Regions from separate parts of the Sphingomonas sp. DC5200-1 genome, predicted to be linked through region 1. Evidence: riboswitches for the same ligand, from Rfam matches in the RefSeq annotation. Region 1 holds a riboswitch; the other holds the start of a gene.

Region 1 (7,948 bases):
GCACGCCCGCGATCGCCCAGCCGGCGATGCCCAGCGCCGCCAGGATCGCCACCGCCGATAGCAGCAGCATCCGCCCCTGCAACGACCGCGGCATCATGATCCGCCGCCGCACGTCAGCCGATACCCGCGCCCGCGGATCGTCTCGATCCGGTCGGCGCCGATCTTGCGACGCAGCCGGCCGACGATCACCTCCAGGCTGTTCGAATCGACATCGGCGTCACCTTCGTAGACGCGCTCGAGCAGGTCGAGCCGCTCGATCACCGCCTCCTTGCGCAGCATCAGTGCCGACAGCACGCGCCATTCGAACGCGGTCAGCTTCAGTGGCAGGCCGTCGAGCTCGAAATGCCCGATCTGCGTATCGAACGACAAGGGCCCGCAGGTCAGCACCGGCTGCGCATGGCCGGCAGCGCGGCGGACCAGCGCGCGCAGCCGCATCATCAGTTCCTCGACGCGGAACGGCTTCACCAGATAATCGTCGGCGCCCGCCTTGAACCCCGCCACCTTGTCCGACCAGCCGTCGCGCGCGGTCAGGATCAGCACCGGCAGCGCGCGCCCCGCCGCCCGCCATTCGCGCAGCACCGTGATGCCGTCCTTGCCGGCAAGCCCCAGATCCAGGACGGCTGCGTCATAGGCCTCGGTCTCACCCAGATGCGCGGCGTCGATGCCGTCGGCGATCAGGTCGACCGCGCAATGTTCGGCCCGCAGCGCGCGCGCGATCGCCGGGCCCAGTTCGTCATCGTCCTCGACCAGCAATATCCGCATGACACCCGTCACCTATGGCCCCTGCCTAAACCGAAACTGAACCGCATGGTTCAGCGGGCGTCGGCTGCGAATCGGTAGAACCCCCTCATCGACCCCCAAGGAGACGACAGATGGGTAGGTTCACGAAGCGTATGAAGGAAAAACTGACGCTGGAGCATCGCCAATGGGCGGCGCTGGGCGCAGTGGTGGTGCTCGCCGCAAGCGCGGGCGGCGCCGGTGCGATGGCGATGACGCGGCCGTCGATCGAAATGGCGCCGACCGTCGCCACGCCGATCGCCAAGCTCGCCTCGAGCAGCGGCATCGTCACGGTGAAGGGCCGCGTCGCCGAGGTGTTCGGCAACCGCATCGTCGTGCAGGACGGCAGCGGCCGCGCGATGATCGATGCCGGACCCGATGGCGCGAGCAACCTCACCACCGGCGCGCCGGTGATGGTGCAGGGCCGCTATGACCAGGGTCAGTTGCGCGCGCAGTTCCTCGTCGGCCCGAATGGTGCGGTCGAGGCGGTCGGCCCGGCGCACCCGCCGCACGGCCCCGGCGCGCCGCCCCCGCCTCCGGGTGCCGGCCCTGCCGGCCCGCCGCCGCCCCCGCCGGGTGCCGGCCCCGCCGGTGCGCCCCCGCCGCCACCGCCCGGCGCTGGTCCTGCCGGAGCCGGTCCGACCGGCGCACCGCCGCCGCCGCCTGCCGGCGCGAACGGTGTCGCCCCGCCGCCGCCCCCGCCGCCGGGTGGAGCGGGCGCTCCGCCGGCCGCCGGCGCCCCCGTGCCGCCGCCCGCAGGCGCCCGTCCGCCGGCCCCCGCGGCAGGCGCCCCCACCGCGCCGCCGCCCGCCGCTCCGGCGCGCTGATCTGACGAGCCGGCTGCCCTTATGGGTGGCCGGCTTTTCCTATGGTCACGCTAAGACGCGAAGACGCGACGATGGCGCGTTCCGGGCTACGCTCGACCCTGCCCATCGGATCGTGACGGAAACGGCCGCGCGTGCGGCAGGCATGCCCCCTTCGCGTCTTAGCGTCTTCGCGTGACCAAACCGCCGCCACGCGAACCCCAGGCGGCTCTACCCCGCGGCGACCGCCGCATCGTCCAGCGCCGCCGCGCGGATCAGCGCCTCGCGGCTTGCCAACCGGCCCGCATATTCCTCGAACGCCGTGCGCTTGGGCAGCGACCCGAATTGCAGCCCCCATATCACCTGCGCCCCGACATAGACGTCCGCCGCGGTGAACCGATCGCCGGCGATGTACGGATGTGCCGCGACCGCGCGCTCCAGCACGTCGACCATGCGATCGTAATTGCCGTATCCCGCCATCCGCTGCTGCTCCGCGGTCGGCGCGACGCCCATCGATCGGTTGGTGATCGCCTGCTCCGCCGGCCCCGCGGCGAAGAACAGCCAGCGGTAGTAATCCGCGCGCTCGTCGTCGGTCGGTGCCAGCCCGGCGTCCGGAAAGGCGTCGGCGCAATAGGCGCAGATCGCCGCGCCTTCGGTCACCACATGGCCGCGATGAACGATCGCGGGCACCTTGGCCATCGGGTTGATCGACAGATACGGTTCGGCCTTCATCGTCGTCGCATAATCGAGCAGCACGACGTCATAAGGCGCGCCGGTTTCCTCGAGCATCCAGCGCGCGATCCGGCCGCGCGACATCGGGTTGGTGTAGAGCGTCAGATCGGCGGGCATCGGGCGTTCCTTCAGAGCTGCTTGCGGAACAGGTCGAGCATCCGGCCCCAGGCGCGTTCGGCCTGCGGCTGGTTGTAGACCTTGCTGTCGATGACGCACCAGCCGTGCATCGCGTCGGCATAGACCTGGATCTCCGCCGGGCGCTTCGCCGCGGCGAAGGCGTCGCGCAGCACGGTCTTGTCGTTGGGGCTGCGGGCATCGTCGTTGCTGGCGATCGCGATCAGATAGCCGCCGGCGAGCTTCGGGATCAGCCGGTGCGGGCTGTCCGCCGCCTCGCTGACGAGGCCGGCGCCATGGAAGGATGCGCCCGCATGCACGCGGTTCGGCACCGCGGCGGCGGTGCGCAGCACCATCGGCCCGCCCATGCAATAGCCCGCGCTACCGATGGGCCGCTTGGTGTCGACCTCCTTCTGCTTGTCGAGGAAGGTGACGAAGGTCGTCCCGTCGCGCGTCACCGCGTCCGCGGTCAGCGCCGCACGCCACGGCATGATCTTGTCGCGCACCGCGGGCTGGTCGAACGATTCGCCGGGCTGGACGATCGGCGACTTGGTCGACCGGTAGAATTGATTGACGACCAGCACCGCATAGCCTTCGCCCGCCAACCGGTCCGCCATCTGCCGGAACGCAGGCCGCAGCCCCATGATGTCCGGCCACATCAGCACGCCCGGATGCTTGCCGCTGGCCGGCGCGGTGAAATAGGCGTCGCATTGCCCGTCGGGCGTCGTGATCGTGACGTCGCGGCCCTTCACGGGTTTGGCGTCGGCCGAGGTCGGCAGCAGCGCCGCCATGCCCACCGCACCGGCAGACGCGCCCAATTGGCGGCGGGTGAGATGGGTGGCGTTATCGGCTTCGGTGATCTCGTCGCACATGCGGCCTCTCCTGATGTTGCCGGGAGGCTAATCGAGTGCGCGGCAAGGCTCTAGCCGGAAAAGCGTTTGGACCCAAGGCTTTCCTCCACCACCCCGTCATTCCCGCGCAGGCGGGAATCCAGACGCGCTACCGTTTCGATTTTATCGCGGACGTCAGAGGTTCTGGATCCCCGCCTCAGCGGGGATGACGGTGGTGGGGCGGCCGACGATCGCCCCCACCCACCCCGTCACCCCGGACTTGTTCCGGGGTCCACCGGGCCGCAAGGGGATGGCAGGATCCTCAAACCAACCCCCTCGCCGCAGAGTGGACCCCGGACCAAGTCCGGGGTGACGGAAGGGGAGCAACCCTTAACGCGGGCTCGCCTCACGCTTGCCGTCTAGCCGCCGCGCGATGCCCCACGGATTGGCGTCGTCCAGCGCCTTCGGCAGCAGCGCCGGTGCCAAATTCTGGAAACACACCGGCCGCAGATAGCGCGCGATGGCGAGCGTACCGACCGAGGTCGTGCGCCCGTCGCTCGTCGCCGGGAAGGGGCCGCCATGCACCATCGCCGGCGCGACCTCGACACCCGTCGGCCAGCCATTGGCGAGGATGCGACCCACGCGGCGCGCGATCACCGGCACGAGCCGCACGGCATCGGCCTCGTCGGCGGCGTCCATCTGCAGCGTCGCGGTCAACTGGCCTTCCAGTCCGGCGATGACGCGCGCGATCTCCGCCATGTCGCGGCAGCGCACGACGACCGACGACGATCCGAATACCTCATGGCTCAGCGCGTGGTCGGCCAGGAACGCCTCGGCCGTCGTGTCGAAGATCGCGCCGACCGCCTGGTTGACGCCATCGCCCACCTTGCCGCGCGCGACGGTCTTCACCGCATCATGGCCGGCAAGCGCATCGACGCCCTGTTCGAAGCTCGCATGGATGCCCGGCGTCAGCATCGTCGCCGGTGCCGCGTCGGTCATCGCCGCCGCGGCAGAGGCGATGAACGCATCGAGATCGGGGCCGTCGATCGCCAGCACCAGACCGGGGTTGGTGCAGAACTGGCCCGCGCCCATCGTCAGCGACGCGACGAATTCCTTGCCCAGCGCCTCGCCCCGTGCGGCGAGCGCGGCGGGGAACAGCACGACCGGATTGATGCTCGACATTTCGGCATAGACCGGGATCGGTTCCTCACGCTCGGCGGCGATGCGGACCAGCGCGAGGCCCCCGCCACGCGATCCGGTGAAGCCCACCGCCTGGATACGCGGATCGCGCACCAGCGCAGCCCCCAGTTCGTTCGTTTCGCCGGGCAGGTAGGAGAAGACTCCCGCGGGCAGGCCACTGTCCTTCACCGCTTGGGCGATCGCCCGCGCGACCAGTTCGCCGGTGCCCGGGTGCGCCGGATGGCCCTTCACCACCACCGGGCAGCCCGCAGCGAGCGCCGAGGCGGTGTCGCCGCCCGCGACCGAGAAGGCGAGCGGGAAATTCGATGCGCCGAACACCGCGACCGGCCCGATCGCGACATTGACGCGACGCAGGTCGGGGCGCGGCAGCGGCGCACGGTCCGGCATCGCCGGATCGATCGTCGCGTCGAGGAAATCACCTTGGCGCACCACGCCCGCGAACAGCTTCAGCTGGCCGACGGTCCGCCCGCGCTCGCCCTCCAGCCGCATGCGCGGCAGGCCGCTTTCCGCCATCGCGCGCACGATCAGGTCGTCGCCGAGTCCCACGATATTGTCGGCGATCCGCTCGAGGAACGCCGCCCGCGTCTCGGGATCGGTCGCGGCAAAGGCGGGGAAGGCGGCATCGGCCAGCGCACACGCCTCCGCTACTGCATCAGCACCCGCCGACGAGAAATCGGGGGTCAGCGTCTCGCCGGTCGCAGGGTTGACCGCGGTGAAACGGGTCTCGGCCTGGCGAGTGTCGCCGCCGATCAGCAGGGCGCCGTCGATCATGGATGTGCCTCGTATCGAAGATAATGTCTGACTAATTGTAGGGTGGCACGACGCGGCGGACAATGACCGATTGTTCGGGAGTCGCTACCCATTCCCCAACACCCGTTCGTGCTGAGCGTGTCGAAGCACGGGGTGCCACATGCGCGCCGTCGCCTGTGGCAACGCGCCCTTCGACAGGCTCAGGGCGAACGGGGGTGGGGTGAATGGGCAGCGTTTACAAAAACGCCCGCCCGCCCGTCACCGGGATCGTCGCACCAGTGATATAGCTCGATTCATCGCTCGCCAGCAGCACATAGGCGGGCGCCAGCTCCGCCGGTTGCGCAGCGCGGCCCAGCGGCGTGTTCTCGCCGAACGTCTTCACCGCTTCCGGCGGCATCGTCGACGGGATCAGCGGCGTCCACACCGGCCCCGGCGCGACCGCATTCACGCGGATCTTCCGCTCCGCCAGCATCTGCCCCAGCCCCGAGGTGAAATTGTAGATCGCACCCTTCGTCGTCGCATAGGCGAGCAATTGCTGGTTCGGGTCCTGCGCGTTGATCGACGTCGTGTTGATGATCGACGCGCCTTCGCCCATGTGCGCGACCGCGGCCTTCGACAGATAGAACATGGAATGGATGTTGGTCGCGAAGGTCAGCTGCCATTCGTCGTCGCTGATATCCTCCAACGCCTCGAAGCTGCGCTGGTGCGCGGCGTTGTTGACCAGCACGTCGATCCGGCCGAACGCCGCCACCGCCTGGGCGATCACGGCGCGGCACTGGTCGGGCTGCGACAGGTCGCCCGCGACCAGCACCGCCTGCCGCCCCTCCGCCTCGACCAGCGCCTTGGTCGCCTCGGCATCGTCATGTTCGTCGAGATAGGCGATCAGCACGTCGGCACCCTCGCGCGCAAAGGCCAGGGCGACCGCGCGCCCGATGCCGCTGTCGCCGCCGGTGACGATCGTCTTCTTGCCGGCAAGGCGCCCGGAGCCTTTGTAGCTCGATTCGCCATGGTCGGGGCGCGGGTTCATCGCCTCGGTACGGCCGGGGATCGCCTGCTGCTGTTCGGGATAGGGCGGGGTGGGGTAATCGGTCATGGGGCAACTCCTTCGCTCCGGCCAACCGATCGCGTGCTTACCCGTTCCGGCACATCAACCTGGATCAATGAAGTCGCCCCGACACCGACACCGACACCGCGGCGGCGCGGCATTGACGCCTCGGCCCGTCTGACCGTAAGGGCCGGGCCGTGAAAGGTCCCCGGAGACGGGGTCAAAAGGGAAGCCGGAATGCGCAACGGGAGGCGCGGATCCGGCGCTGCCCCCGCAACTGTGACCGGCGAGCCGGTCCCCATCGAGCCACTGGGTCCGTGACGGACCTGGGAAGGCGGGGACACAGGCGACGACCCGGAAGCCAGGAGACCTGCCTTTCGCCGTCGATCCTTCGCGCGGACGGGGTGTGCCGGGCGGACGAGGGAACCCCCTCGATGCGAGCGACATCCGCCGTGCGCGAATGGTCGCGCGCGGTCAAAAAGGCCGCCGCGCGCGATCCGTCGCGTGCGGTCATAAGGGGTGTGCCCAATGACTGTTCGCCTATCTGTTTCCGTTGTCCGTCCGTCGCTGTTGACGCTCGGCCTGCTGCTCGCCGCGCCCGCCGCCGCGCAGATCGCGCCGACTGCCGATCCTGCCAACAGCGACGACATCGTCGTCACCGCGACCCGCGTGGCGCAGCCTGCCGCCGAAGTCGGCCAGGCCGTCACCGTCATCACCCGCGACGAGATCGATCGCCGCCAGACCGTGTCGGTCGCCGACCTGCTGTCGACCACCCCCGGCGTCACCGTGACGCGCAACGGCAGCCTCGGCGGTTTCACTGGCGTGCGGCTGCGCGGCGCAGAGGCGGAGCAGACGCTGGTCGTGATCGACGGCGTGCGCGTCAATGATCCGTCCTCGCCCGGCGGCGGCTTCGATTTCGCCAATCTGCTGTCGGCCAGTGTCCAGCGCATCGAAGTGCTGCGCGGCCCCAATTCGGTCCCCTGGGGCAGCCAGGCGATCGGCGGCGTCGTCAACGTCATCACCGAAGAACCGACCGAGCGGCTGAAGGCGCGCGCCAGCGCCGAATATGGCTATGCCGACAGCGTGTTTGCGCAGGGCGGCATCTCGGGTCGCAGCGGCGCGATCTCGGGCGCACTGACCGGCGGCTATCTGCGCAGCGACGGCATCTCGGCTGCGGCCAACGGCACCGAGCGTGACGGCTATCGCCAATATGGCGCGACCGGCCGCCTGGGCGTCGACTTCACCGACGGCATCGGCCTCGACCTGCGCGGCTATTGGGCCGACAGCAAGACGCAGACCGACGGCTATCCTGCGCCCAACTACATCCTTGCCGACGACCCCAGCTTCTCGACCGCGAACGAACTGTATGGCTATGCCGGCCTGCACGCGAACTTCGGCACGTTCCGCAACCGCGTCGCCTTCACCATCGCCGACATCAACCGCGACACCTATGCCAAGCCCGGCGCCACCCCGTCGCCGTTCCGCGGCCGCTCGGAACGCTACGAATATCAGGGCGATTATCAGCCGATCGATCAGGTCCGCATCGTCGCCGGCGTCGAGCATGAAGACAGCCGCTATCGCGATTCGAGCCTGCGCCGCTCGGTCGGCATCACCAGCGTCTATGGCGAGGCGATCGTGAAGCCGTTCGACGCGCTGACCCTGACCGGCGGCGTCCGCAACGACGATCACGAGACGTT
Region 2 (7,948 bases), on a different contig from region 1:
GCCGGGCTTGCCAGCAGCAGCGCGATGAGGGTCGCGAGCCGCCGCATCAGAAGCCCCGACGCAGCGTGACGAAGAACTGGCGCGGCGCACCCGCCAGCAGCGTCTGATTGTCCCCGCTCGCGGTGAAGCCGTTCGACCCGATCGTCGAGATGTACTTCTTGTCGGTCAGGTTGGTCACGCTGCCCTCGATCGCGAAGCCATGGAACATACCCGTGCCTTCGCCGAAGCGATAGCCGATGCTGGCATCCACCAGCACGCGGCCGGGCACCGACTGGTCGTTCAGATAGGTGAAGTAGCGCTTCGACATATAGTCCGCGCCGGCGCGGGCGAACACGCTGCCGTCGTCATAGACGATCTCGCCCTTCACCATATGCTCCGGCGTATCCACCACCGTCTTGCCCGCGGTCGCGGTCAGCACGGTGCCCGCAGCATTCCGCACGTCATTCTGATAGGTCGCGTGATTGTACGAATAGCTGGCGAACAGCGAGAGCGGCTGGACGACACGGTAATAGGCCGACACTTCGGCGCCATAGCTGTGGACGCTGCCCGCATTGTTCAGCGTCGGCGGGTTGCCGATGATCCCCGCGCCGTTCGAGAAGGTGAGCAAGCGGTTCGAGAAGTCGATGAAATAGCCCGCCGCCGACAGCTGCAATCCGCCGCTGCGCACGCGCGCGCCGCCCTCGACCGTCTTCGACGTTTCGGGCTTCAGCGTGTTGCGGATGCCGTTGAAGCCATCCTGCGTCGTCGCGAACGGACCGGTCGTCGCCGACGAGACGAAGGCGCGCATGTTTTCGGTATAGCTGGCGAACAGTTCCGCACCGCCACCCAGGCGATAGACCGCACCGACCTGCGGCAGGAACCAGTCCTCCGCCTTGATCTTGCCGTTGACCAGCGTGCCCACCAGCAGGTTCGCCTGGTTCTTGACGCGCATGCCCTTCCAGCCGCCGTTGAGCGTCAGGTCGCCGAGCGTCAGCGTATCCGCCACGAAATATTGCAGCGTCTCGGTGTCGTACTTGCCGTTCCACTGCGAGCGATAGGCGTTCGACTGGAAATCGCGGGCGTTGCGATCGGGCGTCGTGTTGCTCATCCCATAAAAGCGCCGCGCCTGGGTAAAGCTGTTGCTTTCGTACCAGCCGCCGAACTCCAGCCGGTTCGCGCCCGTCTCCAGCGTCAGGCGCGTGATGTTGCCGCCCCGATCGATGCCATATTCGGTGGTGCGGAAGCCGAGCGGCGAGGCGAGGTTATAGGCCGCGGTCGATGCGAGCGGCAGCGGCTGTCCATTACCGCCGAGCGCGCCGGCCGGCGTCGGCGAATAGGGCGTGATCCACGACCCCTGCCCCTTGTTGTGGTGGTAATAGGTCGTCGAGACGATCGACAGCGCGTCGGTCAGCTTGCCGTCGAACGTGACGCCCGCCAGCCAGTCGCGCCGCAGGCCCGCCGCATCATAATAGGCATCGTCGGCCGTGCCGAACCCGCTCGGCAGCGTAAAGCCCGCGCCGGTCCAGGGCGCGACATACCCCACCGACGATCCATTGTTCGCCGCCTGATAGGCCGCCAGCGTCGCCTGATTCTGGTAGACGCGCGCGATCTGCAGCGCGAGCGGGTAGTTGTCCGAGATATTATCGTTGTTCAGCCCGCGGCGACGGATGATGTCGATGCTGAGGTCCTGATAGTCGTTTTCGCGACGGTCGGAATAATCGACGAAGGCGGTGATGCTGCCACGCGATCCCAGATCCTCCATCAGCTTCGCATTGACCTGATGCTGGCGCTGCGAACCGAAGCCCTTCCACTTGTCGGTGGTGAGATAGCCGTAGCTGATATAGCCCTTCAGCCCGCCGCCGAGATCACCCGTGTCGAGCCGCGCGAAGCCGCGCCACGTGTTGTTGCTGCCATAGGTGCCGGAGCCGACCAGGTCGAACGTGTCCGACGGCTTGCGGCTGACGAATTCGATCGTACCGCCGAGGTTGCTGGTCGACGCGGTGCCGAGCGCACCCGCGCCCTGCGCCACGGTGGTGCTGGCGAGGTTTTCCGAAATCACCGCGCGGCTGATGTGCAGGCCGTTGACGTTGCCGTAGCTCATGTCGCCCAGCGGCACGCCGTCGAGGGTGAAGCCAAGCTGGTTCTGGTTGAAGCCGCGCAGCGATATGCGCGTCGACCATTCATAGGCCCCGAAGGCATCGGCCGACTGGAAGTTCACGCCGGGCAGCTTGGCGATCGCCTTCAGCGGCGACGTGCCGGGGGTCAGGCGTTCCATCTCGATCGCCGACACGGTCTGCACCTGACGCGTCCGGCCGAAGCCGAGCACGACGATGTCGCCCGACGGAGCGTCGGTGGCATCCGCGGTGGCGGGCGTTTCGGTCTGCGCCATCGCGGCGGCATCCGCCGACACGGTCTGCGCCGCGGCATTACCTGCGACGAGCGCAATCGGCGCGGCACACAGAAGCCATTTGCAAGCGATCATGATGTAGGTCCCCTTTGGCCCATTCGGCCTGTCGGGGCGGCATTGGGCGGCGATCGTTACGGCCGTGCTACAATTCGGCATGCCCGTCATGACGCATCAAAGACAGTTCCGTGACACCCCCCGCCCTTGTTCGGGCCTTGCGCCACGGCGTCATCGAACCGCCGCAGACATGTCACCGATCTGTTGTCGCGGTGCAGCAAAACTGCCGCGAAAGCGCTCTACCGCGCCGCTCAGCCGCATACGTCTTTGCGGTTGTGGGGGAAAACCGAACATGATCCGTCCGTCCGTGTCGCTACTGGCCGTAGCCGTCGCATCCGTCAGTCCCGTCGCCGTCCGTGCGCAGCAGGCGCAGACGGCCCCCGCCCCTGCGGACGATACGACGGATGCCGCCGGGGAGCCCGCCGCCATCGTCGTCACCGGTGGCCGCACGCGCACCGCGGTGGAACTGCCCGGCACCGAGATGCAGAAGATTCTGCCCGGCGTCAGCCCACTGAAGGCGATCCAGACGCTGCCCGGCGTGCTGTACGTCACCGCCGACCCGTGGGGGAACAACGAACAGAACGCCCAGATCTTCATCCATGGCTTTGCCGGCAACCAGCTCGGCTATACGATGGACGGCATCCCGCTCGGCGACCAGAGCTACGGCAATTACAACGGCCTGTCGCCGCAGCGCGCGGTGATTTCGGAAAACGTCGGCCGCGTCGTCGTCGCGACCGGCGCGGGCGATCTTGCCACCGCGTCGAACAGCAATTTGGGCGGCACCGTCGAAACCTATTCGTCCAGCCCGCTGCCGACGCTCGGCATTCAGGCCGCGCAGACCGTCGGCAGCTACGACACGTCGCGCACCTTCGTGCGGATCGACACCGGCACCTTCGGCGGCGGCACCAACAGCGCCTATGTGTCAGGCGTCCGCCAGCGGGCCCGCGCCTGGGACTTCAACGGCATCCAGGGCGGCTGGCAGGCGAACGCCAAGTTCGTCCACGATGACAGCCTCGGCAAGCTGACGCTGTACTTCGACTATAACGACATGACGCAGCCGAACGAGGATTCGACGGTCTTCTTCAAGCCCTCGGCCGGCAACACCGCCAGCGCGACGCAGCTCTACACGCCCTATACCAAGCCGTTCTTCTACCCGGACTTCAACGGCTATCGCACCAATTACCTCAGCGCGCTCGGCAACTCGCCCGCGGCGGAAGGCGGCAATTACCGTAACTATTACTCGGATGCGCAGCGCACCGATTACCTCGCCTATGGCCGGTACGAGGCACGCCTCGCCAAGAACATCACGCTGACCAACACGGCCTATTATCATCACAATGACGGCGTCGGCGTCGTCGCGGGGCCGCTCGGCCAGTCGATCACGACCGCGCAGGCCTATCTCGATCCGGCGTATGCGACCTTGCCCAGCAACTGCCGCTTCACCGCCAATACCAACGGCATCCGCCCGACGAACTGCACCGCGCGTACCGATGCGCAGGCGGCGGCGGCCGGGGCCGCGCTGGTCACCGCGACGGGCGGGTCGGGCCTGATCACCCGCACCACCGAATATCGCATCGACCGCTGGGGCGTCATCTCCGCGCTCGACCTCGATCTCGGCGCGCACAAGATCGAACTGGGCGGCTGGTTCGAACACAATAGCACGACGCAGTGGCGTCGCTGGTATGGCGTCGACGTCGACACACCGGGCAACAGCACGCCTTACATCCGCCCGCTCTCGGTCGCCCAGCCGTTGTTCACGCAATATCAGGGCGATGCGAAGATCGAACAACTCCAGCTGCACCTGCAGGACAGCTGGCAGGCATTCGACCGGCTGCTGATCCAGGCCGGCTTCAAGACCAGCGCCCAATGGGCGACCGGCCGCTTCCCGGTACAGCCGGTGGCCGGCTCGCTGTCCGGCCTGACCGGCAATTTGCCGCAGGGGCGGATCAATACGCTGCGCTGGTTCCTGCCCGCCGTCGGCGCGACCTATGACGTCAACGGCCACGAACAGCTTTATGCCAACGCGCAGAAGAACCTGCGGCAATATCAGGCCTATCTGGCGGGCGGCGGCGGCCCGTGGTTCACGGGCAGTCAGGCGGCGTTCAACGCCTTCGCGCAGAGCGGCCGGCCGGAAAGCAGCTGGACCTATGAAGCCGGCCTGCGCAGCAACCGCAGCTTCGGCGGCGGCATCGGCTTCAGCGCGCAGGTCAATTACTACCACGTCGACTTCCAGGACCGGCTGCTGGCGATCTCGACCAACCCCGGCGGCATCGCCGGCGGTGCGATCACCGGCGGCACCTCGATCCTGGTCAACGTCGGCAACGTGAAGACCGACGGCGTCGACGCCGCCTTTACGCTGCGCTTCGGCCGCATCCTGTCACTGTACAATGCCGCGTCGTACAATCTGTCCAAGTACAAGCGCGACTATACCTCGACCGCCAGCGGTATCGGTGCGGCGACGGACACCTGCATCGGCGGCTATCTGGTCAGCGGCGGCATTGTGCCCACCTGTGGCAAGCAGCTGCCCGGCATCCCCAAATGGATGAACAAGTCGGTCGCCACCCTCTCGCTCGACCCGGTCGAGGTGCAGGTGATCGGCGATTATGTCGGCGCGCGCTACGCGACGTTCAGCAATGATGCGAAGGTGCCCTCCTACTTCCTCACCTCGCTGCGCGTCGCGGCGCGGGTGCCGGATGGCGTCATCCCGCTGCGCAAGGCGGAGCTGGCGCTCAACGTCACCAACCTGTTCGACAAGAAGGGCATTTCGACCCTCGGCGTCGGATCGGCGACGAACAATTACTCGGGCTTCCCGATCCCGCCGCGTCAGTGGTTCCTAACACTGTCGGCCGCCTATTGAGGCCGCCCGCCAGCCAACATCACGCCGTCCTCAGCAGCGCCGATGCACCCATCGGCGCTGCTTTTCTATGGGCTGCATGCCCCACCAACCCGACATAACGATATAAAGATATCTTTATATCGCGCTTGACAAATGCCGCGCGATCCTGCCTAAGACGGGTGTCGAGGTTCCCCATCCCAGGCATGGCGATGGGGCTAAGACGGGAAGCCGGTGATGCCCCCTGCGGGCAAAATCCGGCGCTGCCCCCGCAACTGTAAGCGGCGAGCGGCGGTTCCAATTCGTGTCACTGGGCGCTGCACCCGCGCCCGGGAAGGCCGGAACCACCGCGTTGACCCGTGAGCCAGGAGACCTGCCTCCGACGCCATAACGTTCCTCGGACGGGGGTTCCTCCGGTGGATCGCGCTTGACGCGGACGGTCCACGGCGCACGCCATCCGGGCCTCGCTTACGCCTTGCGCGCTCTTCCATGCCCCTGTTCGTCAACAGCAGGTGAGTCATGACGAATAGCGGCTTTACGTTCACCACAAGCAGCATCCCGTTCGACGAGGACTATCGCCCCGCCGACACCACGCGCATCACCACCAATTTCGCCAACCTGGCACGCGGGGAGAGCCGCCGGGACAATCTGCGCAACACGCTGGTGATGATCGACCGGCGCTTCAATTCGCTGATGCATTGGGACAATCCGACGGGTGACCGCTACACCGTGGCGCTCGACATCGTGTCGGCCGCGCTGCGCATCGGCCCCGATGCGCAGGACGAGGCGTTTCCGCTGATCGAAATCCTGCACACGCGCGTCACCGACACGCGCAGCGGCGCGTGCATCGCCGGCATGGTCGGCAACAATTTCTCGTCCTACATCCGCGATTACGACTTCAGCGTCGTGCTGCCCGATCATCTGCGCCAGTCGGGCAACACCGGTGCGCCCGCCCAGTTCGGCGACCTGCACGGCAATCTGTTCAAGCATTTCCTGTCGTCGGACGCCTATCGTGAGCAATTCGACAAGCCGCCGGTCATCTGCCTCAGCGTGTCCAGCAAGCAGGTCTATCACCGGACGACCAACGTCCACCCCATCCTGGGGGTGGAATATGCGGCCGACACGCGCTCGCCCACCGATCTGTATTTTGCGAAGATGGGGATGACGGCGCGCTACTTCATGCCGCCGCACAGCGTCGCGCCGCTCGCCTTCTACCATATCGGCGATCTGGTCGACGGCTACACCAACCTCGAACTCGCCAGCACAATCAGCGTGATGGAGACCTTCCAGAAAATCTATCGCCCCGAAATCTACAACGCCAATTCGGCGGCCGCCGCCCGCTATCAACCCAGCCTGGACGAGCAGGATTATTCGCTGACCCGCATCGTCTACGATCGCGAAGAGCGCAGCCGCCTCGCCGTCGAGCAGGGCCGATTTGCCGAAGCCCATCTCATCAAACCGCATGGCCCCGCGCTGCAGCGCTGGTCCGCGACCTGCGGCCTGTGATCGCCCCGAACGCGAAGGTATCCTGATCATGACGACACTCCTGCCGACGACCACCGCGGGCAGCCTGCCCAAACCCGCCTGGCTCGCCCAACCCGAAACGCTCTGGTCGCCGTGGCGGCTGGAGGGCGACGACCTGATCACGGGTAAGCAGGACGCGCTACGCCTCGCGGTCGACGACCAGCGACAGGCGGGGATCGACATCGTCGGCGACGGCGAACAGACGCGCCAGCATTTCGTCACCACCTTCATCGAACATCTGGACGGCGTCGATTTCGAACAGCGCGAGACGGTGCGCATCCGCAACCGATACGACGCCAGCGTACCGACCGTCGTCGGTGCGGTGTCGCGCCCCGCGCCGGTCTTCGTCGATGATGCGCGCTTCCTGCGCGCGCAGACCCGCCAGCCGATCAAATGGACGCTGCCCGGGCCGATGACGATGATCGATACGCTCTACGACGCGCATTATCGCAGCCGCGAGAAGCTGGCCTGGGAATTCGCGTGCATCCTCAATGAGGAAGCCCGCGAGCTGGAAGCGGTGGGCGTCGATATCATCCAGTTCGACGAGCCTGCCTTCAACGTCTTCTTCGACGAAGCGAACGACTGGGGCATCGCCACGCTGGAACGCGCCGCACAGGGGCTGAAGGCCAAGACCGCCGTCCACATCTGCTATGGCTATGGCATCAAGGCGAACACCGACTGGAAGAAGACGCTCGGGTCCGAATGGCGGCAATATGAGCAGACCTTCCCCAATCTGCAGGCCTCGACGATCGATATCGTCTCATTGGAATGCCAGAATTCGCGCGTGCCGATGGACCTGATCGAGCTCATCCGCGGCAAGACGGTGATGGTCGGCGCGATCGACGTCGCGACGGATCGCGTGGAAACGCCCGAAGAGGTCGCAGACACGCTGCGCAACGCGCTGCGCTTCGTCGATGCGGACAAGCTCTACCCCGCCACGAATTGCGGCATGGCCCCCCTCGCGCGCAGCGTCGCCCAGGGCAAGCTGCACGCGCTGGCGGCAGGCGCCGCGATCGTCCGCGCGGAAGTGTCGGCCTGATCCTCCGGCACCGGGCTGACGGCGTTCGTCAGCCCAGTCCCTGCGACATCGCCCACTGCCGGAACAGCTCCGGCCACGCCGCCGCCGGCTTGCCGGCCGCGCGGCGCAGGCC

What was found. Region 1 has a riboswitch for cobalamin ahead of ACP7A3_RS07145 (TonB-dependent receptor plug domain-containing protein). Riboswitches for the same ligand answer to the same signal wherever they lie in the genome.
Region 2: linked by a shared signal. The riboswitch ahead of ACP7A3_RS05035 (putative oxygenase MesX) and the one ahead of ACP7A3_RS07145 (TonB-dependent receptor plug domain-containing protein) in region 1 are both predicted to bind cobalamin.

The regions. Positions count from the first base shown of each region.
Region 1 is NZ_JAFCVW010000003.1:189,950-197,897, forward strand. Features, by position in the region: gene ACP7A3_RS07110 (sensor histidine kinase) at 1-97, opposite strand, end outside; gene ACP7A3_RS07115 (response regulator) at 94-762, opposite strand; gene ACP7A3_RS07120 (hypothetical protein) at 873-1,604, shown strand; gene ACP7A3_RS07125 (glutathione S-transferase family protein) at 1,812-2,429, opposite strand; gene ACP7A3_RS07130 (dienelactone hydrolase family protein) at 2,441-3,298, opposite strand; gene ACP7A3_RS07135 (aldehyde dehydrogenase (NADP(+))) at 3,647-5,227, opposite strand; gene ACP7A3_RS07140 (glucose 1-dehydrogenase) at 5,442-6,299, opposite strand; cobalamin riboswitch at 6,437-6,643, shown strand; gene ACP7A3_RS07145 (TonB-dependent receptor plug domain-containing protein) at 6,780-7,948, shown strand, end outside.
Region 2 is NZ_JAFCVW010000002.1:384,993-392,940, forward strand. Features, by position in the region: gene ACP7A3_RS05020 (alkaline phosphatase family protein) at 1-47, opposite strand, end outside; gene ACP7A3_RS05025 (TonB-dependent receptor domain-containing protein) at 47-2,461, opposite strand; gene ACP7A3_RS05030 (TonB-dependent receptor) at 2,733-5,297, shown strand; cobalamin riboswitch at 5,446-5,668, shown strand; gene ACP7A3_RS05035 (putative oxygenase MesX) at 5,793-6,779, shown strand; gene ACP7A3_RS05040 (methionine synthase) at 6,808-7,836, shown strand; gene ACP7A3_RS05045 (alpha/beta hydrolase) at 7,865-7,948, opposite strand, start outside.